DNA from 4 places in the Paenibacillus sp. FSL R7-0189 genome. Region 3 is predicted to be linked to each of the others. Evidence: riboswitches for the same ligand, from Rfam matches in the RefSeq annotation. Region 3 holds a riboswitch; each other region holds the start of a gene.
What was found. Region 3 has a riboswitch for cobalamin ahead of MKY63_RS06590 (S-layer homology domain-containing protein). Riboswitches for the same ligand answer to the same signal wherever they lie in the genome.

Region 1 (6,312 bases), 340 kb from region 3:
TTACTTCACTGCAAAAATTGGATTAGCCAAAAAAATCACGCCCGATTTACAAATATTACTTGGTAAAAGACCCATTACATTCAAAGAATTTGCACATGACTATAAGTACGAATTAGTTTAATCATGGTGGTTTTTTGGCTAAACCATCAGGAAGCATTTCAGGATACATTGTTACTGCCGCGTGCGAGGGGAATCAATAAAGGTCGTCATAATGGATATGCTGCTGTTTATTCTTATATTGGTAATGTACTAAATGCTATGCCTGTGCAACCGATTTTAAACTAATGTCGTAACCACTAGAGGGGAAGGTCCATGATTCAAAAACCACGTACTACTATTAAATGGACTCTTATTTTTGTTTTTTTGTTATTAGTCACCGCCTGTAGTAAGAATGATGAAGTTTTGAAAGGAATTGTACATACAATAGATGTAGAAAATAAAAGAATTTTAGTAATTTCCGAATTAAAAGAAGAAGACTTGAACAAGGAATACAAGGAGGTGCTCGAATCTAATGAGTACTCTCAAGCCATTTGGGTAAATAAAGTTGCACCTTCTAAATATAAAAAAGGCGATGAGATTAAAGTATTTTTTGAAGTAAGTGATGATTCATTCCCTGCACAAGTTACCGCCAAAAAAATCACCAAAATCAAGAATTGAGCAAAAAGAATAGAATCTACTATAAAGAAGCGACGTCTCCAAAAGGGACGGCGCTTCTGTATTATGAATAATCTCTCCCGGACGAAACATTTGCATAATCTGAATATAATAATTCTGGAACATTCTGTAAACTGAAAAAGCTCACCAACCGAAGCCAGTAGGCATAATCCCAAGCATTTGGGAATTTACTCTTTGTTGGAATTACTGAAACCTTACGAAACAACTATAGGAGCTTATACTTAATTCTCATTGTTCAAAAAGCATCTCAATCTGGTGAAATACTAATAACATTCGTAGATTGGAGGTTTACCATGACAGAAATTGACGAGAGAAAATGGGGACAACAGGATCCTATCAAAGAACCACCAGATCGTTATGCACAGTTTTTAAAAGTTGTATCACTAACCTTCGTGGCTGTCACATTCACTATTATTTTCACTGAGATGAACAGGGGCAGCTTTCCCCTTAAGCTCATTTTCTTTGTTATTGGACAATTCTTCATTTATGGATATGTGATGAAAAATGTGTCCAAGACCTCAGAAAAATTCAAAAATTTCTGCAAGAAATTAAAAATAAAACTACCCATTCTCTACATTCTATATTTCTTGTTTCTCTTCTATATTGGGCAACCATATTTATAAATTTACTCTGTGCAAAAAAGTGACCCCACCACTTTCGGCAGGGTCTAGATCTATTTTATAAGGGGGTTATGTGATTACTATAATCCTCTTAGCTTAAATAAGTATGAAGCCCGTCTAAAGATTTGCTGAAATATTATTATTTTTATCGAAACCGATCAAATATAGTAACGTATCAATCTTAATTTTCAAATTACTACATATACAAAATGGAGGTGTGTATAAAGATGAAAATATTCAGTCTATTGCTTGTAGCATTGTCTTCCATTGGAGTAGTTGCCACATTCGGATTTTCAACATTCAGCTTAATCACAGGAATTATAGGAGGGCTTATTGCAGCATTTGCAATTTCAGGCTACTTGCAGTCTGTCAGACGTGATTACCCCAATGAGAGCTATGAGAATAAACAAGTTAAGTATCAATCGAACTATAATACTTGGTAAGCAAAAGCCCCACCTTAAACTGGTGGGGTTTTTCATATTCCCAAACACTTGTAAAATCACTTTGTGATATTAATGGTAGAAGAAACAAACGAGGGATAATGGCTAGCTGTAGAAGTGCTTTCACCGAAAATTCATTCCTTAGTTCATAGACTACTTGAGCTTTGTCTTGTTTGGTGATTTCCCCTTGTTTTGAACCTCTAGTTTAATCTGTGCAGGATATGATGTATAGCCCTTTTTTAAAAGCTTCTTTCCCATGATGTTCATATTGACTAATCCAATTACTGTATGACAATTAAATAGAAGAGAGCTGCTAAAAGAAACCGGTATAGAGCAAACCACTCCAATCGAAGTCGCTTAATCAGTTTGATGAACGTCACTACTGCAATCATTGCCACAAGAAAGGATGTCGCAAAGCCAATTAACATTAGAAGTAAATCGTCAGAACTCAGCAAATCACGACTATCGTACAAATCCAACAAGCTTGCACCAAACATAACTGGCACGGAAATAAGGAATGTAAAATCTGCGGCGGCTTTTTGGCTAGTGCCAAGCAACAGGCCACCTGAAATTGTCGAACCTGATCTCGAAAATCCCGGCCATAACGCCAAGCATTGGAACAGACCAATTCCGAAAGCCTGTTTATAATTAATCCCATCGATAGTATCAGCGGTTTCAGTCCGCCTATTCCGCGCTGCAATGATCATCAACACCCCACCAACAACTAGACCGATCAAAACAGGGGTTGGGCCAAATAATTGGCTTTTTATTGTGTCCTTGAAGAGAAGATATAGGATTAATGCTGGTAACATAGCCAAAATCATATGAATGACATTTAATCCTTTGCTTTTGGAAAAATCCATTCTAATCATATTAACCCCAATTTCCAAATACCTTTTCCAATAAAGAATTAGAACTGCCATCACTGCACCCAACTGAATAACAATTTTAAAAGTTATTGCAGCATCTCCCTCAAAGCTAAGCAAATCGCCTGCTAAAATAAGGTGTCCAGTAGATGATACTGGTAAAAATTCAGTTAAGCCCTCTATTATGCCAAGTATTATTGCTTTAATTACGTCAGTCATCAGTGGATTGTCCCCTTTCGGAAATAAAATCATTTAATTTCCAGTATAAGGGAGAAACGTAAACTTCCCCATCGATTAACCTAACAATATTCAATTCAGAATGACATAATTGTCACATTGCTCATTATTTCAGTCTTAAGGGGGCTTTGGTTTGCAAAACACAAAATATTAAGTATAATGTTACTGTCGAAACGCTAAGGCGTCTGTACAGGATGGCTACCTGGCACTGATGATGGCAGGCCAAGCGCTTTATAAAGTTTTCTTTATGTGTATTTATACTTTAGGAGCGTGGTTATCTATGAAAATTAATATTACCGCACATTTTAACATTGATATTACTTTATCTCTTCATCTGTTAGCCGTAGCCAGTCTTGCTTATGAACTCAGTTCACTGACGAGCTCGTGAAATTCGAGCGAAAAGTATCTGTACTAAGACACCTTGTGGTGTCTTTTTTATTTTTATAGTAATTACCATCTAACCAATCTGCCCCCGCAAGAGAAAAGCAGCTTATGCTGCTCCTCCTCCACCATCCTTCATTCTGACTGCTGTCAGCTTGCGACACACCTTCCATCTGCTCGACAGTGACCACTAGTCATACCGTTTTCATTAGCGATTTCGCCATGTCTTATCTTTTAGAAGAATGTTAGAAGCCAGGGGATTTAATGAAAAATGACGCGGTCCCGAACCCTCGGAAATCCGCGCCACATATGGTTTTTTGGGATGCTGGTGAAGGGAATTGAACCCCCGGCCTACGCATTACGAGTGCGTTGCTCTACCCCTGAGCTACACCAGCTTAAAGCTGATTTTTCTGTCAAACAAAAAATATTATACAACTTTCAGCCAGAAACGCAAGCCTATTTCTCCCTGTTTTCCGCCCTCCTAAACTGCTAATCCACCTGTAGCTTACGCTCCACAGACTCTAACTTTCCACGGCTAGTGGAGGGTTTATCGCGGCGGTCGTCTATTTTAAGTGAGGTAGAGACACGTTCTGCACCTGCGGCAAAAGGAGACTCATGCAAAGCTTCTACCGCCGCAAAAATGCGTTGCAGAGGCCCTTCGATGATCGTCCCCATGGACGTAAGTTCATATGTAATCCCTTCTACTGTCTTCAGCACCCGCTGCATATCCGCAACATAGCTGCTAAGACTGGTACTGCCTGTTCCAATTGGAATAACTGTAACTTCAGCAATAGGCATGAGAATACCTCCTCGAAATTTTATCGAATCTATCTTCTTCCATTGTAACAATTCCACCGCTCTGTCACAAACTAAGCAAGATTATCCTCCCTTATCTCTTCTATTTCTTCTGATTACTCCAAAATATGACTTTGGGCTAAGAGTATTTTCTCATGCGCAAATTCTAGGGTCATCTGCACTATATTTATGGACTCTTTGTGGCATCTTTTCGGACAATTTATGAATCATTTCGCATCTCCCTGTGGATCAATTGTGGATTACTTATGGACAGCCTGTGGATCATTTGTGGAGTACTTTTAAAGAACCCGCTCCCCGCGCGGGTTTTCTAAAAAACTGTTTACAAACACAACATCTTGGGTTATTTTTATCTAACGACAACAAAATATAGTGGAGACAGGCGCTTTGATCCTTAACCGGATTTAGAGCTTAATAGGGAAGCGCGGTGAGAATCCGCTGCGGTCCCGCCACTGTAACCGGATGGCCTTCTTAAGCTTCTGGGAAGCTTGAGAATCCACATCTCCCGGCAGATGCCACTGAGGGTTAGGAACACCCTTGGGAAGGCGCCGAGAGATCCCACGGAAGCCAGGAGACCTACCTGTTTCGACGACACCAACTATTGATGCCTGCGAGGAACAGGGATGGTGTCCGCATGCGGTCATCTACGTAGAGACCTCTGCAAATATCCGTGTGGATATTTACATAACGCATCGGGCATTTTCTGCCATCCTCGGGTAGGGGATGCTTTTTTTATGTAATCAGAACAAATATACGACTGCTTATGGCAGTCCAACTTCCTATGGATATATGGATTTGATGATAGATGTTTTTCTTTTATACTGAGAGGAGAGCTGTACAATGACGTTGTTGGAGAGACAATTTAATGGAGTAGAAAATGCACGGGAAGTTCTTTTAGAAGAGCTCATTGATTTAGGCCGGGATATTATCGACAGTCGGGATATGGACCTATTGCGCGAGAATGCCAATTTGAATGGAGAGAGTTTCTCCGGTAAAATGAGCAAGTTCGGCAGTGAATATTCAAAATGGTACGCCCGCAATTTTACGATGCCGCCGCAGCTAGTGCAGGCTATTGATGACAATGTCGTCTATGTGCATGATCTGGATCAATACGCGATTGGAACGACGAACTGTATTTTTATCCCGTTTGATAAACTTCTCCGTGAAGGTTTCAATACCGGCAACGGCAGCGTTCGTCCTCCGAACTCAATAATGACTGCTATGTCTCTGGTAGCGATTATTTTCCAATCCCAGCAAAATGCTCAATATGGTGGTGTATCCGCCAATAAACTCGACTATGATCTGGCACCTTATGTAACCAAATCCTTCGCCAAGCTGTTCCGCAAGGGTCTGGATTATTTTGAAGAAGGACAAGCTGATGAATCTTTGGGCGAGATTACGATGAGCCGGACCGATCTGGCGGAGTTATATCCAAGAGCGTTCCGTTTTGCACTAAAGGAAACCGAAATCGAAACCCTGCAAGCGGCTGAAAGTATGGTACATAATCTGAATACCATGTCCAGCCGATCCGGTGGACAAATACCGTTTACCAGCATCAACTACGGTACTTGTACTTCACCAGAAGGTCAGCTTGTGATCAGTTCTCTGCTAACAGCAACTATGAACGGACTTGGCAGCGGAGAAACACCAGTGTTCCCGATTCAAATCTTCAAATGCAAGCAAGGAATCAATCAACAACAAGGCGATCCTAACTATGAACTGTTCCTAAAAGCGGCTGAATGTTCTGCGCGCAGACTATATCCAAACTTCGCTAATCTGGACGCTCCGCTCAACTTGCAGTATTATGATCCAAGTGATCCTGATACGGAGTTCGCTACAATGGGCTGCCGAACCCGAGTGCTCGGTGACCGTTTTGGTCGTAATCATTGCTCTGGAAAGGGCAACCTTTCCTTTAATACACTGAATCTGGTTCGGCTAGGTCTGGCACACGGCACAGTAACAGGCAGACGTACCATCGCAGACGAAGCTGGCTTCTATGAAGATCTAAATCATTATATGGATATTGCGCTGGAAGGACTTCTTCATCGGTTCCACATTCAAACCGCACAAAAAGCTAAAGCTTCCGATTTCATGATGCGAGAAGGCGTCTGGGAAGGCGGCGAGCATCTTGCACCTGATGACACTGTAGGCGATCTGCTAAAGCATGGCAGTCTGTCTCTTGGCTTCATCGGTATGGCGGAATGTATGAAAGCTATGTACGGCAAACACCATGGCGAGGATATGGAAGTTCATGCCAAGGCGCTGGCTATTGTGCGTCAT
Region 2 (6,312 bases), 170 kb from region 3:
AACAATCTCCTGACTCTGAGTTACACTGAGGTCAATTTCCTTCATCTGCACAATGATTTGATCTACAGCCTCTACCCCACGATCTGATGAACCAGAGACCACCCCCATAAGGTCTGACATTTCATAGCTGCTGCCCTCTACGGCTGCAATATCATTGGTCATTGCTTTTATGGAACGTGTTGTATTGTTAATGCTCTCTGTCTGTTCATCAAAACCCGCCGCAATCTCTCCAGAAGATACAGCGATCATTTGTGAAGCCAATGAGGTCTGCTCAGCACTAGCGCTCATCTCTTCCGATGAAGCTGACAGCAGTTCTGCACTCTCTGCAATTCCTTGCATCATCTTCCGCAAGCCCTGCAGCATATTGTTAAATGAACTGTTAATTTGGCCAATCTCATCCTTGGCGGTGTACGTTGCTATTACGGTCAAATCTCCATCTTCTGCCCGCTTCATTAGTCCTTGCAGTTCTTTAAGGGGTTTTGTTATCAGTCGAATAATTGCAATACTAATTACGAAACAAATCACCCAGGCGAACGTAATCATTATGGTATTGTTTACCCGCATGCTTTTAGCGGTTGCCATGGAATCTGAATTGTGTTCATCAGCATCTTTAAGCAAAGAATCACTAATTCCTTTAAGTAGGTTGATCATTTTTTCACGGGATTCGTTAAATTCGCCTGAAAATACTTTATAGGCCTCTTGATTATGATTACTATCAGCAATCTTTATAATGTTATCCCGCTGTGCACGATAATCTGGCAAAAAGGACTCATACTCTTTGATTTTACTTACAATAGCAGGATCATTATACTGAATCGCTTTCACCTTGTTCATAAGTTCATTATTATCCTGAACCTTCACTTGAATACTCTCAGAAAGTTCTTTGTTTTTGCTGGCATTTACGCTAATCAAACGCTCCAAAAGATAGGATTCAATAGCCCGATTATTCGTACGCATCTGCCCTACGTAAGAAACAGGCAATAAATTTTCATTATATGTCTCATTTGTTTTTTCGGCCATTCGGGTCATCGTGATGATGCCTATGCCCCCTACAACATTCACCATGATTACAGCGAATACCAAAAGCAACCCTATTTTGTATTTCACTTTCAAATTTTTCATCTACACTCCGCCTTCACATTATCTTATGATCTATCTATTTTTATCGGTCGGAAGGGCTAAGAGTTTGATGATTTTTTAAATATTGTGTCGAATAAAAGTATATATTGTCATAAAACGACTTTTCCAAAAAAATAAAAGGGCGGGCACCCGATCCGCTATTACTCCGAATCCCTGTGCCCGCCTAATTAATCATTCCTCTTCCTTATTCTCCAGAGGTATAGTACCAGTACAAAGTATCACTGTTCTGCAAAATATAACTGTCTGCACTGATGCTTGGATCAGCATCCCGGTTCGTTTTATACTTCCATCCGCTGCTTGGGCCTCCGTCAAATTCAGCCAATCCGTCAATAGATTTCACGTAGATGCTTCCAACGTTGCCGGATGATACTACCTTGGTGCCTAATTGACTGACTAGTAAGCTATAAGCCGTTTCGCCCTCTTTTAGAGCTACTGTTGTACTGGCTAGGATGGTTCCCTTCCGGCTATCTCCAATCACTGAAAGGGTAGCGGTAGCTTTAGCTGGAGCAATAACAGACGATCCAACAGTCAGAGACTGAGTATAACGCGCTACGCTCGGTACGCTGTCTTTAACATAACCGGTAACAGTCATTGTATAGCTATTTGCCGGGAGACCCCCCTCAACAACAGCTACACCTTGTTCATTCGTGATTACCTTCTTATCACCAATCGAAACCTGCACACCTGCAGCTGGTGAGGTAACCGGATCAGAAGTGAAGCTGTCCTGATTCCACACCCACTTTTTCTGGGAAACCTTTACGGTAAAAGCTTCATTAGCTTTTGGCTGCGTTGGGGAAAGCGCCACAGAATCTATAACCTGTGTATTTTCACCTGCATAATAGACAAGCACACGATCGGATTCCTGTAGTTCGAACGCATCCATACCCACACTTGGATATATCCACTCCCCGCCGCGTGATACTACGAAGCTCCACCATCCGTCGTAAGTACCTTGCGAAACTCCATGGATACCTGATACAAAGTTGCCATAAGACGATTTGGTGATATCTACTTTAAAATCATCGGTAGATCCTAGTTGCTGCAACGCTTCAAGAGCATTGGAGGCTTTTAAAGTCCCTTCACTAATCAATCCTTCCGGGCCTTCAACGGTAAGAGAAGCTGTTACATTCTTAGAAGTTACCTTTATAGCTTTTGTATATTTAGCAACCGTTGGCGCTTTACCTTCGCGGTAGCCAGTTACAGACAGTGTATAGTCACCTGCGGGCACATTTCCTGAGAATACGGCCTCACCTTTAGCATTCGTCGTTACCGTGTGAGCTCCAATTTGGACCTGAACACCCGCAGCTTTTGCCGTTACAGGAGAGGTAGTATTCGTAGCAGCGTCCCATTTCCACGTCTTACTAGTTACAGTGACAGTAAAAGAATCGCCCTCTTTAAGATTTTGTTTGGAAAGGGTAACGGAATCCACAAGTTTAGTGTCATCTCCGGCATAATAAACCAGTACCTGATCTGAATCTTTAAGTACAAAATCACTCATGCCTACATCGGGATTAATCCATTTTCCGTCACGTGATACAACATACATCCATCCGTCATAACCACCAAAGCTTCCAGCAGCAATACTTCCGATGCCAGTCACATAACTGCCCGAAGGATTCGTGATCGGCAAGTTCGTTTGAAGCGCCAGCTTCTCTAACGCTCCAAGTGCGTTGCCAGCATAGGCGTACCCTTGTGCCAACGTGGCCCGTGGTCCCTCAATCGTTACAGGAGCGTAGATGAGTGAGCTCTGAACGGAGGATTTGGAAAAATCGTATAGCTTACTGTTGCTTCCTTTATACAGCAAATTATACGCAACCAGCGCCTGAAGTCCTTGCTCTGTCGCCAGAACATTACTGCTTCCACCACGGCTATGGGTGAAGCTACCATCAGCTAGACGATAGCTAAGCAGGTTCTCCATTAGATCCACTTTGTTTTTGGTGTATTCTAATCCACTAGGATCAACTCCGAAGGATGCGAGTCCAAGGATTGCTTGTGCGCTACTTTCAGCACTGTCACCGTAACCCCCATGGCTATCTTGAGCTGCAGATAACCAAGCTACGGCTTGTAGCCCTGCTAAGTAGGCTTCGGGATTATTTTTATGTGCCGCCAGAGCCGTCAAGGTTATCGCTGTCATATCAGGCTCACTTGCGCCTGAGGTTAATGCAAAGCCCCCATCCGGATTCTGTTTGGAGAGAATCTCCGTAAGGAGCTTATCCGCCGTCCATTTCGCGTCACTTGGGATATTATATTTACCAGAATCCAGCGCAAGTAAAGCATATACCGGATTATTTAGCGTCTGTTCACTGAGCTTGCTGTTATTATAAATTTTCTCAATCAGATTATAGCCAGGAGTCGTTCCGTTACCAGCAAAGCTAGTAGGATCTGCACCAATCGCTCTCACTGCGAGCACGATTCGAGCATAATCGGTTACATTGGCGAAATTGCCAGCTGCATCCTTTACTTTTTTCTCAAGCTCTGAATGGTAACTGGCTGGCAGCTTATATCCTGCTTGCGCTAATCCAATAGCTTGCCAATCCGATTGCACGCCACCTTTCAAGAGATATTCTGCAGCCGCATAAGTCGCATCCGCAACATTAATCCGCTCCGCAGCAGTTGCTTCCAGACCGGAGCCAGCGCTCGCTTCTGCAAATATTTGTCCTGCCGGAGCAAGAGATGTTCCTAGAATTGAAATGACCATGAATAAGGCCAGCCCAAGTGCTACAAACTTGGAAGACATGATTTTCTTCATTGTTTAACCTCTTTCTGTATAAGAATGGGTACTGCTGGGAATAAGACGCATAACATAAAGACCGCCCCTTTGGAGGGCGGTCAGGGAAGATTACAAATCGAGGCTGAGGCGCTTGCTTCCTGCCAACAGTCCATCTGTATATGTTCCACATTCTTACCCCACGAAGAATAGAAACGCTCACGAAAAAGGCAGGTCTCCTGGCTGATGCTTCATCGCTGTTCTTCACCTTCCCACCCTACCTTAGGGGCAGTGGCTTATAGAAGAAAAACTCCGCACATACAGTGGCGGGACCGCGCCGGACTCTTGCACCGGACTTCCCTTTTAAGCAGACGACTAGATTGATAGAGTCTGCACCTTTTCCAGTATGTAGTATCTTATTTTGACATCCATAATCATATCTATTAATACATAGCATGTCTATAGAAAAGCTTAGTAAGGGCAGCAAAAAAATGAACAGCAATACGCCACCTGCCGGTAGGTATTGCTGTTCAGAAAGCTTGTTATTCGACTGTTCCTTCCGGACTTGCAGTTGGGGAAGGTTCAGCACTTGAATCAGAAGCTGGTGGAATATTAGGATCGGGATCTACGATCAATGTAAATCTTCCGGCTTTGATCATACTTTTCTCTAAAATTGTCGCTCCAGGCTCCAATGTAACCTCAACCTGATAGGAAGGTTGTTCCCCTTCAGTCACAGCTGTTGCGGAAGGCAACCCAGTGCTGTCCTCAGCATCAGAGGAAGGCGTAGGAGACGGAGATACATCAGCTACAGCATTAGTAGCATCTGCACCTTCTGCTGTTCCTCCAGTAGTGCCAGCGGCATCTGACTCGTCAGCGGCGTTTCTCTCATCCGTCCCATCCGTTGACGGCACTGGACAAGTCCCATTCGTAGCAGCGACCTTAAAGCTTTTATCTATCTCTGTAGACGAAGACATTAAACTAATCTCAGTCGGTTGAAACTGCACACAGTCATCTGCACTTGCGAAGGTGAACACCAATATGCTGCTCCCCTTATCTCCTTCGCCGCTCTGATCCTTCAAGTATACTGAAGCCGGAGGCAGCACATTGCCTGCACTCTGAACAGGGGTCGGCTCAGGGCTTGTTCCCGGCAGAGCCGTCTTCGTATCATCCGGACGCAGCATACTGAATACGATAATTGCAATAATCACCAGAATACCCGTAATGGAGCCGGAGATTAAGAGTCGAAATCGGCTGCGGCTGATCCAGCGCGCCAGCGGGGAAGCCAGTTGGGAGCGGGCTTCATTGTACACATTTTGCAGAGCAGGCCGAGCTGCCGCGACATAGTTCTTTCGGAATTCCCGATTCTTGAACGCTTCACGATCACTGCTCAGGAAATACTTCAGAATCGCCTTACGGTAACCCGGTTGCAGCTTTTTATTCGAAACCGTAAATAAAGGATTGCCTTGCGACCAAGCAAAAAACCGATAGATGATTTCTTTGTCGGAACCGGCTTTACGCTTTAACAGCTCCAGAAGCGCATCGTAATCCAGCGGACCCCCTTCACGCTGAGTTGTATAGTAAAAGGCTAGCGGAAGCCGTTCAAAGGGTTCTAGAACACGCGCCTCTTTTAGCAAACGACGACCCAGTAGCTGCACATCATCTAGTTCCTGCGGAGACAATCCTGTAAAAATCTCTTCATTTGGCTTCTCTTCACCAAACCAGCGGTAAGCGGCACGCAGCGCATTCTCTTTCTGCTTGCTAATCCTATCCAGTGGCGGCTGCCAATCGACAACATTACCATACCGTAAAAAAACTACCTCCAGAAGCTCCTCCTGCGTCATATCAGAAAGCGATAAGCGGTTCAGTAAGAATCTATCTGCTGAAGCAGCAAGATCCTGCATTAGGGAGAGTGCCTTAGGAGCAACTCCTGTTCCTTTGCGGCGATCTTTTTCTGCCTTATCTACAATTTCATGAATTTCCGCCACAGAAGCCACCGGATCATGCTCCAGCTGAAGCTTTTCTAGCAAATAATCCTTCACAGCATTTTGAGCAAAAGACTGCTCTAACGCCACTGGCAGGAACCGCCCCCAATGGAGCACAAAGCTCAGAATATCCGCAGATCTGGACGCCGCAGCTAGTCTTGATTCCATATAAGGCTCAAGTAGCTGCTTACGGAAATAAGTTTCAGACATCACGCGCTGGAAGTAAGCTGCACTTAACTCATCATTACTCTCAATGATCCCGTAAGCAGCACTCAAAATATCCTTGCGGCCCGCTTCCACACTATGAAGCATCCCATTGATGAAATAATCCACGATTCTGACCCTGTAATTGTGATCCTTAAGTACAAAATACTCTTTAAAGCATTCCATAATCGCCGGATCTGGCACATTTCTTTGCCGAATCAGATCAAATTCCCGGTCAAACCGTTCTAAGAAAATATCATTCAAGCGGATTCTAGAATG
Region 3 (6,312 bases):
GACGGTGGCAAGCGGGTTACCATTACAGATCAGAATCAAAAGATTGTTTTGCAGCAGATTGAATATGACGGAAGGATCACTGCGGTTAAGGATAAACAGATTACCGTTCAAGTGGAGGGCGGTAAAGAGCAAACCTTAACGATTCCTGATCATATAGTCATTGAAGATGAAGACAAGCTCGGATTAAATAATGGCGTTGAAATCGAGTGGACGGTAAATGCAGACGGACAAATCGAAAGCGTGGAACTGGACGATTAAAAATTTACCGAGGTGACTGGATGAAATTTCTAATCGTACTTGGTAGTATTATTGTTCCCATTGTCATGCTGATGTTACAAGGTAAATCGATAAAGTGGCGTATGGTATTCAATGTTGCTTCGGTCTTAAGTGCGATTATCTTTGGAAATATTTCCGCTTTGGCGATTTACGAAATATTAAGGGATCATGCTGTATTTATGACCTCGATCCATGCGATATTTTTAAATCCAATGTTTCTTATTACCGGAGCCTATCTTGGCGTTTATTTAATTTATCGGTTGATGATAATTTCGTATGACGAGGTTTATATGTGATGGGTACAATACAAATAGGGGTGTTCCCGCGTAGGGACACCCCTATTTGTGTTGTTAACAGGACGTATGCTTAAGAGGACTTTCCTACAACGTTTGCTCCGCTCTTCGTGATCTTGTAGGTGATGATATCACCATTCCAGAAGTGGAATTTTAGGATAACCTCGCCGTCTTTAACATCTTTAAAGAACGCGGGAAGCAGCTTGATTTCTTTAGTGTTATAAGAAGGTGAGAAGGTATTGCCGAATTCCTTAAATGGAGTCCAGTCCTGCGGACCTGCATTGCCACCAGCGGTATATACAGCTTCCATTGTGGCAAGCTGGTTACCATTAAAGGTGGTCGGAATGGCAAAGGATTCAGTCGTGCCTTTTGCATCGCTTAATTTAGCTGTGTCATACACAATCACCTTAAGCCTCCACGCAACACCCTTGTTGAATTTCAGAGTCAGCACGGCATTTTCACCGTATTTTTGGGAAGCTGTGAGCTTTTTGAGTTGGCTGGCTTTGAGGATGAGCTCCTCACCATTTAATGTGTAATCTTTACCTTTGGTCAGATATTTTCCGTTGGCACTAATGGTGGTTAGCTTATTGCCGTTCAGGTTTAGCTTAACCTTGGTATCTTTGATTTGTGCACCTTTTTTTAGGTAGACCAAATCGCTTTCGGTGCTGGAGGAACGCTCCTTCAGACCAGACATTAATACATTGTGGAGTTCAGGATCAGACCACTTATAAATTTTACGGTTGAAATGCTGCCCGTTATCCCAGAGCATGGAAGTCATTTTCTTTTCTTTCAAATAATAAGTCAGATACTCGAAGAATTTAAGCTTCTCGCCCTGTTCAATCACACCTGTGTCTTTATCGAAACCTAATAAACCAAATTCGCCGACGATGACAGGGATGCCTTTAGCTACAAATGTATTGTAAACGTTATCAAAAGTTTGAGTGATATCGTTTTTTGTATCTTTTTCAAATGTGGTGTAACCGGCAATGTTCACACTAAAAGGCCAGAAGCCATAGAAGTGAACGGTCGCAATAATATTCGGATCGTTTAGAGCCGTAATCGTCTTATAGAGATGATCCATTCTTGTTTGTGTAGGTGAAGACTCTAATGAAGGCAATACAAGTGGGCGGAGGTCGTTTTTCCCACCGGATTTCCGCACGATCTGATAGAAGGAGTTATTGAGTTCAGTAAGCATTTGCTCCATTTTTGCTTCGTCTGTGCTTCCACCATCGGTGAACCGAGGCTCATTTATGCTCTCGAACATCAGCTTATCTGATTTGTCCTTAAAGCGATCGGCAATTTGAGTCCAGGCTGCATTATAACGCGCCAGCGTTTCATCGTGTTTTTCTTCCATATGGCTTACCCATAGCCAGGAATCATGATGGACATTAATCATGACATAAAGCTTGGCGTCCAGTGCCCAGCCGACAACTTCTTCCACACGGTCGAGGTAGGCTTTTTCTAGGGTATAGTCTGGTGCCGCACCCATGTGAGTATCCCAGGTCACAGGAATCCGAATACTTTTATAGCCTTGAGCGGCGATCTTTTTAATAAGTTCTTGGGTCACACGAGGATTGCCCCAGGAGGTTTCGTCCTCACCTGTAGCATCTAAAGTATTACCGAGGTTCCATCCGGGCTGCATTTCGTCTACATAGGATTGGATCTTACTCTTTGGCGCTGCCTTAGCTTGTTGCTCATCCTTAGTTGCAGCTGCAGCCATGGATGAGAACAGAGAGAGCAGAAGAGCGGTGACAAGTGTCAATGATAAGAAGGATTTCTGGATTCGCGTAGTCATTGAATTCTCCTTTGTGAGATAAATTTAGGATGCTTGGACCTGGCTTTGACGCTGTACTTGGTGGTTAGATGAACACGAACACCTCCAATGTTATTTTTGTAAACGCTTTCTGAATATACCCTAACATAGAATTCACTCAGCGAGTACCTTACTAATTTGTGGCAAATTCATATAAGAATTAGTGATTTAAATTAATTTTCCCCACAGTTGGATAAAGAAATTATTTAAATATCCCTACTCGTAGAAATTGGTTATTCAATAGGATTATCTCTAGCTGCCCGTTATACAAAAAAGAAATATAACATGACAAAAGCATATATATTAGATATGATGAAGCATGAAAATTTAAAATTAGAAATAGGTGCCAACTATGAATGTTGCGGAAGTACAATCATAGATTGGTTAAATGGAAAGCGGGTGTGAATCCCGCGCGGTCCCGCCGCTGTGAAAGAGGAGCCCTTGCAAAATGCCACTGGGAAACTGGGAAGGCAGTAAGGGTGATGATACTTGAGCCAGAATATCTGCCTTTTTCTGTTACACCATCAAACTCTACGATCGATAGAGAGGTGCTTGAATAGTGTTGGCCATCTATTATTGTGGTTCACTATCTTAACCTCTTGACGTTTATGTTGAGTGGTTTTTTTGTGGTTATAAGAAAAGTTTATTCTGTTTTTTATCATAGGTATGAAGGGAAGGGTTATGGAAAAATGAAGAAAAATAAGTTTTTAGCGTGGTTACTCATTGTAGCTATATTTATCACGACATTCTCTACAAGTGTTATCCCGGCTCAAGCAAATGGAGCAAGCTCTACTCTTAAAGGGTACGTAACTGTAGCCGTAGAGAAATTCACCGTAGGCCAAGGGTATATTAAGGAACCTATTAAAGTTCCGATTTATGAAGGCGATAATGGCGCATCTTTAATAACACGTGCGCTAGGAGATGGGAATTATAGATATTTAGGAAATATAGATAGTGGTTTTTATTTATCAGAAGTTAAAGATAGTGGCAGAAGCGAAGTCAATATTCCACAATATATTTTAGATATGATTTCAGCTGATGGGAATACAGTCGGCACTAAAGCAGACCCAGAGTGGTTAAGTCAGTTTGACTATACTTCCATGTCGGGTTGGATGTATGCAGTAAATAATGTGTTTCCTCCGTTTGGGATGACCGATTATAAGCCTCAAGACGGTGATATCATTCGAACTCAGTTCACCACTTATGGCTATGGTTCTGATCTTGGCGGCTGGGGAGAAATCCCAGTTCAACTTGCCAATAAGGATGCTTTAACTGCGGAAATCGCCGAGATTAACAGTGACCCTAATAAAGAAACTATTTTGGACAGACCAGTAGTACAATCGGCAGTTTATCAAGCCTATTCCGTGCTCGAAAATATGGCAAGCTCTCAAATAAGTGTAGATCATGCACTTGTAGGGCTTAACCATGCATTAGACATAGAACCCCCTGTTATTACAGTAAGTGGCATACAAGATAAACAGGAAGTATCCAATAAAGAAATAAGCTTCAAAGTAGCTGTCACAGACAATGTATATAGTGACATCATTCCAGAAGTGAAGCTGAATGGTGTTACTTTATCACCTGCGAATGGGGAGTACAAAGCTTCTCTGAATTCAGGCAGTAATGCAATTACTGTAACGGCTCTTGACGGAGCTGGAAACAAAACAAATGTAACTTATCAAGTTACTTACAAACTGGAAACTACAGTTGCCGTCAAACAACAGTTAGATAAAAGCCTTGCCTATATTCTAAACACTGTAAAGAATCCGTCGTTTGGTACAGGTAGTGGAGAATGGTCGATCCTTTCTCTGGCACGGGCGAACTATACAGTACCTAACGGTTATTACGATCTTTATTACAACAATGTAGCGACGAAAATAGCATCGATCATTAAAGAGGATGGAAAACTCGACGCCAATAAAAGCACAGAGAATTCCAGAGCGATTCTAGGGCTTACCTCTATCGGAAAAGATATCACAAATGTTGCGGGATATGATCTGAGAAAAGCACTCGCTGATTATCAATATATCCAAAAGCAAGGCAATAATGGTCCGATTTTTGCTCTGATTGCGCTAGATAGCCATAACTATGAGATCCCTGTAGTTGATGGAGTTACAGAACAGACCACAAGAGAAAAACTAGTTCAGTATATTTTAGATAAAGAGGTTAAAAAAGGTACAGAAGAAGCTGGTGGCTGGGCATTAGGCGTAACCAAAGCCGATGTCGATATGACTGCGATGGCGATGCAAGCTCTTGCACCTTATTATGCAACCCGAGATGATGTAAAAGCCGCCGTGGATCGGGCCATCCAATGGCTGTCCGATAACCAAAACAATCAAGGCGGATTTACAAGCTGGGGAAGCACTAGCAGCGAAAGTATCTCACAGGTAATTGTAGCCTTAACTGGTGTGGGCGTAGATCCGCACACGGACGCTAGATTTGTTAAAAGTGGAAATTCGCTTATTGATGCACTGCTTAGCTTTGCTGCACCTGAGGGTGGATTTAAGCATATCCTCACAGGCAAAGTGGACAATATGGCAACGGACCAAGGTACGTATGCACTTGTGTCTTATGATCGTCTGATCAATCATAGCAACCGTCTCTTTGATATGAATGATGTGAAAGTGGAACAACCAGAAGAACCGGGGCCTGGGCAACCAGAGGGTCCGAAAGAATTTCCGTTACCTTCTGGGGAGAACCCGAAAGTTGAAATCCCAAATGACGCTAATGATTATATCGTTCCGATCAGCACTGGAGATAGCAACAAAGAAATCACAGTAGCTATTCCGGAGGGAAATCAATCGAAGGTTAGTGTCAATTTACCAAGTAACAGCGACCTTCCTCAGATAGAGGCCATAAAAGGTAACGTATCTGTAGTCATTCCTAAGGGTGCAAAAGTTACAAGTGGGGATGCCTCTGCAATTGAACTGATTTCAGCTTTAACCGGTGGAGAATCTGCACTAAAAGATAGTGTGAATCAGATTATTCCCGGGGACAAGAAGCTTGATAACATTCTTCAAACATTTTCCATGGGTGGTAGTGCAAGAGTAGAATTCAGTCAATTTATTACGTTAACCTTTAAGGACCTTAAAGGAAAAGATGCAGCTTATATTCAAAATGGCACTCCTCATGCCATTCAAAAATTTGCAAGTGATGACTTAGGTTTTGCAAGCGGTAAGTCTGAGTATGCCTATGATAGTGGAAATGATTTAATTGTAAAAACCAATCACTTCACTGACTACATTGCTTATGCTTCCAGTGCAGTACAAACACCTGGCGGCGACGGTGGTAACGGTAATGGCGGAGGTAATGGTAGTGGAAATGGTGAAGGAAATGGCGGCAACAATGGTGGCGGAACCACTCCATCGAAACCATATGTAATCCTGTCCGTGGATAAGCTTACGATTAATAAGGGATATGTTGTTCCATCTGTACAGGTAGAGCTACAATCTGGTGACACAGTGTGGTCTGTACTAAAAAGAGTGCTGGATAGCCGCGGTATCGACTATAGAGATTCCTGGAACAGTGACTTTGGAAGTGTATATGTTGAATCCATAGCTGGTGATGGGGAATTTGACCATGGCAGCGGCAGTGGATGGATGTATAATGTGAATGGGAAATATCCTAATTATGGTGCATCTTCATATGACCTAAGTGCCGGGGACAGAATTCAGTGGCGTTATACTACGAATTTGGGTGTGGATCTAAATGCACCGATACCAACGATGAGCCCAACCCCAACGCCTAAGCCTGGTGCTAGTCCGGCTCCTGGTGGGGGAGCTACTCCGGAAGGCAGTGGTGATCCAAATGTGAGTCCATCTCCAACAGTGACTCCTAAGGATCCTACCCAGAATACGAATGATATTAAACAACTGTATACAGATGCTGATAAGATCTCTTCCTGGGCCTATTCAGCGATTGAAACAGCTA
Region 4 (6,312 bases), 2.9 Mb from region 3:
GAACGAAATTAAGGAAGAGCTCAAGACGCACGGACTCCCTTATGAAGCGCTTAGTATCCCGATTAAATATGCTGAGGTCGAAGCTCAGACTGGACCCGATCGCACTTTACGCCTTCCCTTGATTGCTTTTAGTGATTATAATCTCGCCCTGCAGCGTGCAGGTTTCACAACGGCTGAGCGTGCTCTGGTGGGCAACGAAGGTCTGGTGATGATTGGTTCACAGCGGGATCGCAGTTTAACAGAAGGCAGAGTAAAAGCGGTCTATTCCTTGCAGCAAGGACTTGCCATTAAAGAAATAGGTTATACCGCGCAAGTCCCCATTGCTGAATATTTATTGCCGGAGCTGGATGGTAGAGATGGCGGGGATTTTAGTGGTGTCGTGATCAGTGATGAGCTCTACAGCGCTATTGATCCCGTGCAGACGGATCTTTATACAGGTTTTTATGTAGAGGATTTTCCACAGACGGTAGGTATCGCAGATGATCTTGCCCATAAAGGCAAACAGTCCTATGAAAGTGATTCTCCGTATGCGATTGTGATCAGCGGCACGCTGTTTGAACTTCAGAAAACATTGTATAACACAATGCTTTTTGCTTCATTGCTGGTGGGTACTGTCTTTTTTATCGCGGCAGGCAGCTTTCTTTACTTCCGGTTATATACCGATCTTGATCATGATCGCAATCAATATTCCACTTTGTCCAAGATGGGGCTTACGGATAAAGAACTCAATCGAATAGTCACAATTCAGCTCGCTCTATTGTTTTTTGTGCCGGTCGGAATAGCTATTTTACACAGTGTGTTTGCCTTTATTGCGCTTCAACGGTTGTTCTACTTATCTATCGCAACGGAGACAGGCGCGGTGTTACTCGGATATTTGGCTGTTCAAGGACTATACTTCTTTTTTATTCGCAGCCGCTATTTACGCAACCTGAAGAAGAACTTGATATGAGAAATGGGGGTAACAAGAATGCAAGCATGGATTACAGATTTTATGGAGCAGTTTGGTTACTTCGGTATTTTTCTGATGCTGGCCTTTGAAAATATATTTCCACCAATTCCTTCAGAAGTGATCCTGCCCTTTGGAGGATTTATGACCACTACGACGAGCTTAACGATCCCTGGTGTAATCATTGCTGCCACTGCTGGATCACTACTGGGTGCAGTAATTCTCTATTATATTGGCCGATTATTGGATGTGAGCCGGTTAGAGAAACTGGTTGAACGCTGGGGGGGTCTAATTCGCGTTACTAAAAAAGATATCCACAAGGCTGACGCCTGGTTTGATAAATATGGCTATTGGACTGTATTGTTTTGTCGGATGGTTCCGCTGGTCCGCAGTCTGATTTCGATTCCGGCGGGAATGTCAGGTATGAAATTTGGAGTATTTATGATCTTCACAACGATTGGCACATTGGGATGGAATTTGCTGCTTGTGCTTATTGGCGCGGCTTTGGGCGAATCCTGGGAAGACATTGCCATGTACATGGATGTGTACTCCAATGTGGTCTATGTACTAATTGCTGGCGGATTAGTTATTCTTGGGTTTCTGTACTTCCGCAAACGCAGCCGGAGAATGAACACTGAGGGCTAAGCGGGTGGAGGACTGATAATAGAAATGACTATTAAAAAGGAGGGAAACACATGGAGCTATTAACGATTATTAAAGCCATTATTTTGGGGCTTGTTGAAGGTTTAACCGAATTTGCTCCAGTATCCTCCACGGGTCATATGATTATTGTTGATGATATGTGGCTGAAATCACAGGAGTTATTTGGACAATATACGGCAAATACCTTCAAAATAGTTATTCAACTGGGTTCTATATTAGCGGTTGTTGTGATTTTTAGAAATCGATTCATTGATCTGTTGGGCTTAAGGCGTTTCAGCCGTAAGCAGTTGGACCCTGTAACAGAGAAGCTACCGCAGTTAGAGCAGGGCGGGCACCTCAAGCTGACACAGGTTCTGGTAGGGTTAGTGCCTGCAGGTGTGTTAGGTGTTCTGTTTAATGATTATATTGATGAGCATTTATTCTCTACCTCAACGGTGTTAATTGGTCTAGTGATCGGGGCTATATTAATGATTATTGCGGATCTGTTTGGGCCGAAGAAGATCAGAACTGAGAGTGTAGATCAGATTACATACAAACAGGCACTTGGTGTAGGTCTTGTACAGTGTTTTTCGTTATGGCCTGGATTTTCACGCTCGGGCTCGACGATTTCTGGTGGCGTAATCCTCGGGATGAGCCATCGTGCCGCTGCTGATTTTACGTTTATTATGGCAGTACCCATCATGGCAGGTGCCAGTCTGTTGTCACTGATGAAGAACTGGCAATATTTCACCATGGACGCGCTGCCGTTTTTTATTGCAGGCTTTATTAGTGCCTTCCTATTTGCGCTGTTATCGATGCGTTTCTTCTTAAAACTGATCAATCGTATCAAGCTCTTACCGTTTGCTATATACCGTATAATTCTTGCTGCTGTAGTATATTTCGTATTTTTCTAAGTCCGTTATAAGGAATCGATATAACAGAAGCCCCAGTAATCTATTGCAGATTGCTGGGGCTTTCACGTATGATGACATCAGATTAAGACACTCAAATGATGAATGATATCGGAGACAGGTGCTGACCGGAAAATAGTAATTCGGTAGGCTTAATAGGGAAATTCGGTTCGAAGCCGATGCGGTCCCGCCACTGTAACGGAAGAATCTCGAGCAACAGAGGTCACTGGCAATTTACTACTGCTGGGAAGACTGCTCAAGATGTTGACGCCGCTAGCCAGGAGACCTGCCTGTTTCAACAGCACTGCTTCACCTACGGAAGATAGGGAGGTGTTAGACGTTAACCATGGGTATATCATGGGCGTCTTTCCCTTTGACTTTTTTAGGGAAGGGCGCTCTTTTTTATAGGAAAGCAAGTAGTTTTGGAGTTTGAAATAAGAGATTGAAGAGGGAGTGTATCGAAATGACGAATAAGGTAAAAGTAAGCAATCTTGGATATCCGAGAATCGGAAAGAACCGCGAATGGAAAAAGGCACTGGAGGCATTCTGGCAGGGGAAAATAAATGAGGAGCAATTCCGCTCCGAAATGGCAGCAATCCAGCTGCAGCATTTGAAGACCCAGCAAGAAGCAGGAATTGAGCTTATTCCGGTAAATGATTTTACATTTTATGATCATGTGTTGGATGCGGCTGTTATGTTTGGAATCGTACCTCCACGGTATGCGTATGATGGCGGCGACATCGGGCTTGATCTTTATTTTGCAATGGCCCGTGGTAATGCTGAGGCTACTGCCTGCGAGATGACCAAATGGTTCAATACGAACTATCACTATATCGTTCCAGAGATCGGCACACAAACACCACGCCTGACTGAAAACAAACCTCTAGCGGCTTATCGTTTTGCTAAATCGCAGGCAGGGATTGAAGGTAAACCGGTACTTTTAGGTCTGTATACCTTCCTTAAGCTGTCCAAAGGTTACGCAGCGGCAGATATCGCCAAGATTGCTGCACGTTTTGTTCCAGTCTATGTTCAACTGCTACAGGAACTGAAGCAAGAAGGGGTAAGCTGGGTACAAATCGATGAGCCAGCGATTGTTACAGGCATAAGTAAAGAAGAATTAACACTGCTTAACTCGATATACACAGACATTGCCGGCTCCGTGCCGGGCTTGAATATTATTTTACAGACGTATTTTGAAGCTGCTGAGCCGCTGGAGGCACTGCTAGAGCTGCCTGTTCAAGGCTTGGGTCTTGACTTTGTGCACGATGGTGGAACGAATCTGGCTTCCATCGAACGTCTTGGCTGGCCGAAGGACAAATGGCTGGGTGCCGGAATTATTGATGGACGGAACATTTGGCGTTCCGATTTAGACGCTAAGCTGCAACTGGTAGAAAAGCTCAGCGTTCATGTACCGCTTGATCGTCTTATTCTTCAGCCTTCTTGCAGCCTGCTGCATGTCCCAGTCACCGTTCAAGGTGAAGTGAAGCTGAAGGCGACAGTTAAGAATGCGTTAGCCTTTGCCGATGAGAAGCTTAAAGAGCTTAGTCTGCTCGGAGCAGCCGTCGCAGATAAAGGAGAAGCTTCTCAAGCAGCGCTGGCCGCTAGTCGTGAAGCTATTGCAGCGTTCCGCGCACTACCTGAGCGTGGCCGTAAGGATGTGGCGGAGCAAGTGCTTGCACTTGCAGCTCTACCAGACCAACGCAGTCTGCCTTTTGCTGAGCGCTTAAAGGTGCAGCAAGAGAAATGGCAGCTTCCACTTCTGCCAACCACTACAATTGGTAGCTTTCCGCAGACAGTCGAAGTGCGCCAGGCGAGATTGAAATGGCGTAAAGGGGTCTGGAATCAGGAGCGTTATGATGGATTTGTTCGTGAGCAGATCGCGGATGCAATTACCTTCCAAGAAAAGCTAGGTCTGGATGTTCTGGTCCACGGCGAGTTCGAGCGTACAGATATGGTGGAGTTTTTCGGAGAAAAGCTGGATGGATACTTGTTTACTAGTAATGGCTGGGTTCAATCCTACGGTTCCCGTTGCGTTAAGCCGCCGGTGATCTACGCGGATATTGCATTTATACAGCCTATGACTGTTAAAGAAAGCGTCTATGCACAATCGTTGACGAAGCTTCCGGTTAAAGGAATGTTGACGGGCCCTGTTACTATCCTCAATTGGTCATTTGTACGTGATGATCTCAGCCGGGAAGAGGTAGCCAATCAAATTGCTCTTGCCCTTCGCCATGAGGTAAAAGCGTTGGAAGATGCAGGCATCGAAATGATTCAAGTGGATGAGCCGGCTATTCGTGAAGGACTTCCGCTAAAGGCAGAAGACCGTGAGCATTACCTGAACTGGGCAGTGAAGTCGTTCCGTGTTGCCACGAACCATGTGAAGGCTACGACACAAATTCATACGCATATGTGCTATAGCGAATTTAATGACATGATCGATTCAATATCGGCTATGGATGCTGATGTAATCTCCATTGAGACTTCACGTAGCCATGGTGAGCTGATTATCAGCTTTGAGGAGCAGGCCTATGATAAAGGAATCGGTCTTGGAGTGTACGACATCCATAGCCCGCGGGTTCCAGCTGTCGAAGAAATGACTGCGAATATCGATCGTGCGCTGCGGGTGCTTGACCCTGAACAGTTCTGGATTAATCCGGATTGCGGTCTGAAAACGCGGGGCTGGCAGGAGACAGAGGATGCACTACGTAACATGGTAAGAGCTGCTGCTATTGCGAGGGAAAAGACAGGGGTTATTGCTTCTAAATAGACTTAAATAAATTAGAGCCAGGGTAATTTACCCTGGCTTTTTAGTTCAATTATTTTTTTGTAATCAGCTACTTGATAATAATTCTCAATCTTGTTAGAATGAAAAAGAAAAAGAAGGAACCGTGGAGGGTCCCTTTAGGCATTTACTTATTTACTTTCGAAAGTTTTGCAATCTGTTTCTTCTGCGCGTTTTGGTTCTTGGGAGCTGTGGAAAGCTACGAAGATCGATTCAGCGCTGCATTTGTTCTCTTCTGCCCAGTGGGTGCAGGAGTTAACTTCACAAACTACGTCTTTTGCCATGAGGGTTCACCTCCCCTTTTAGTAATTGACAGTATCATTCAAAGAACGGCTCTGTTCAGCAAGGTGGAGCTTGTCTCAGCAAAGCCGTGTCACGCCCTCATTCATTATGAATAGAGGGTATTTGGATTTTTTTACTAGGTTAGACGTGGTAATTGTACCAAATAATGAGTTTGTAAGCAAATGAGTTCTTTAACTTTCGGGACCCCTCCCATATAAAAAATATGTCCAATAAGAGTCGCAGAAATGCGGCTTTTTGTGTATTTCAACAAGAAAAACCAAAAGAAATTTACCGAAATTCCATATTCCAGTGCAACCTTCCAAGTTTTGGGGCGTCAAAGAAATGAGAGACGGAAGAGATCTGTATAGAACATGACATTCCGTAACGTTACAATGCTAGGGATTACCACTACATTTTTGGAGGAATGAGAATGCGCAAATGGGGTCTGCATTACTTATGTTTATTAATTCTTGCGGTGGTATTGGCAGGTTGTGGCTCGGGTGATAACAATTCGGCAGCTGACAAATTAGCTAGTGACGGCGGAAATACGAGTAATTCTGCTGCAGCAACAACTGAGCAATCTTCAAAAGCTACATTAGCGGATAAGAACACCTCAGCAGAGGCTGAGACAGCAGCGGGAGGCAACGAAGCCCCAGTTGAAAAAGGTTTGACATCAGAGAACACGGATCAAGCAAACGCGGGATTTACGGGCAGTGATGTCGTGGAAGGATTGAACAAGAAGCTTATCT

Region 1: linked by a shared signal. The riboswitch ahead of MKY63_RS08060 (anaerobic ribonucleoside triphosphate reductase) and the one ahead of MKY63_RS06590 (S-layer homology domain-containing protein) in region 3 are both predicted to bind cobalamin.
Region 2: linked by a shared signal. The riboswitch ahead of MKY63_RS05920 (DUF4430 domain-containing protein) and the one ahead of MKY63_RS06590 (S-layer homology domain-containing protein) in region 3 are both predicted to bind cobalamin.
Region 4: linked by a shared signal. The riboswitch ahead of metE (5-methyltetrahydropteroyltriglutamate--homocysteine S-methyltransferase) and the one ahead of MKY63_RS06590 (S-layer homology domain-containing protein) in region 3 are both predicted to bind cobalamin.

The regions. Positions count from the first base shown of each region.
Region 1 covers NZ_CP150223.1:1,872,152-1,878,463, forward strand. Annotated here, with positions in the region: gene MKY63_RS08025 (SDR family oxidoreductase) at 1-121, shown strand, start outside; gene MKY63_RS08030 (DUF3221 domain-containing protein) at 313-657, shown strand; gene MKY63_RS08035 (hypothetical protein) at 969-1,298, shown strand; gene MKY63_RS08040 (hypothetical protein) at 1,523-1,738, shown strand; gene MKY63_RS08045 (undecaprenyl-diphosphate phosphatase) at 2,017-2,820, opposite strand; tRNA gene MKY63_RS08050 (tRNA-Thr) at 3,543-3,614, opposite strand; gene MKY63_RS08055 (MTH1187 family thiamine-binding protein) at 3,709-4,017, opposite strand; cobalamin riboswitch at 4,396-4,631, shown strand; gene MKY63_RS08060 (anaerobic ribonucleoside triphosphate reductase) at 4,873-6,312, shown strand, end outside.
Region 2 covers NZ_CP150223.1:1,362,258-1,368,569, forward strand. Annotated here, with positions in the region: gene MKY63_RS05915 (methyl-accepting chemotaxis protein) at 1-1,122, opposite strand, end outside; gene MKY63_RS05920 (DUF4430 domain-containing protein) at 1,325-3,889, opposite strand; cobalamin riboswitch at 4,059-4,262, opposite strand; gene MKY63_RS05925 (hypothetical protein) at 4,390-6,312, opposite strand, start outside.
Region 3 covers NZ_CP150223.1:1,529,874-1,536,185, reverse strand. Annotated here, with positions in the region: gene MKY63_RS06605 (hypothetical protein) at 1-258, shown strand, start outside; gene MKY63_RS06600 (hypothetical protein) at 279-572, shown strand; gene MKY63_RS06595 (cellulase family glycosylhydrolase) at 643-2,364, opposite strand; cobalamin riboswitch at 2,707-2,908, shown strand; gene MKY63_RS06590 (S-layer homology domain-containing protein) at 3,072-6,312, shown strand, end outside.
Region 4 covers NZ_CP150223.1:4,457,453-4,463,764, forward strand. Annotated here, with positions in the region: gene MKY63_RS19320 (FtsX-like permease family protein) at 1-949, shown strand, start outside; gene MKY63_RS19325 (DedA family protein) at 968-1,591, shown strand; gene MKY63_RS19330 (undecaprenyl-diphosphate phosphatase) at 1,642-2,502, shown strand; cobalamin riboswitch at 2,602-2,808, shown strand; gene metE (5-methyltetrahydropteroyltriglutamate--homocysteine S-methyltransferase) at 2,963-5,266, shown strand; gene MKY63_RS19340 (DUF1540 domain-containing protein) at 5,413-5,565, opposite strand; gene MKY63_RS19345 (DUF4349 domain-containing protein) at 5,994-6,312, shown strand, end outside.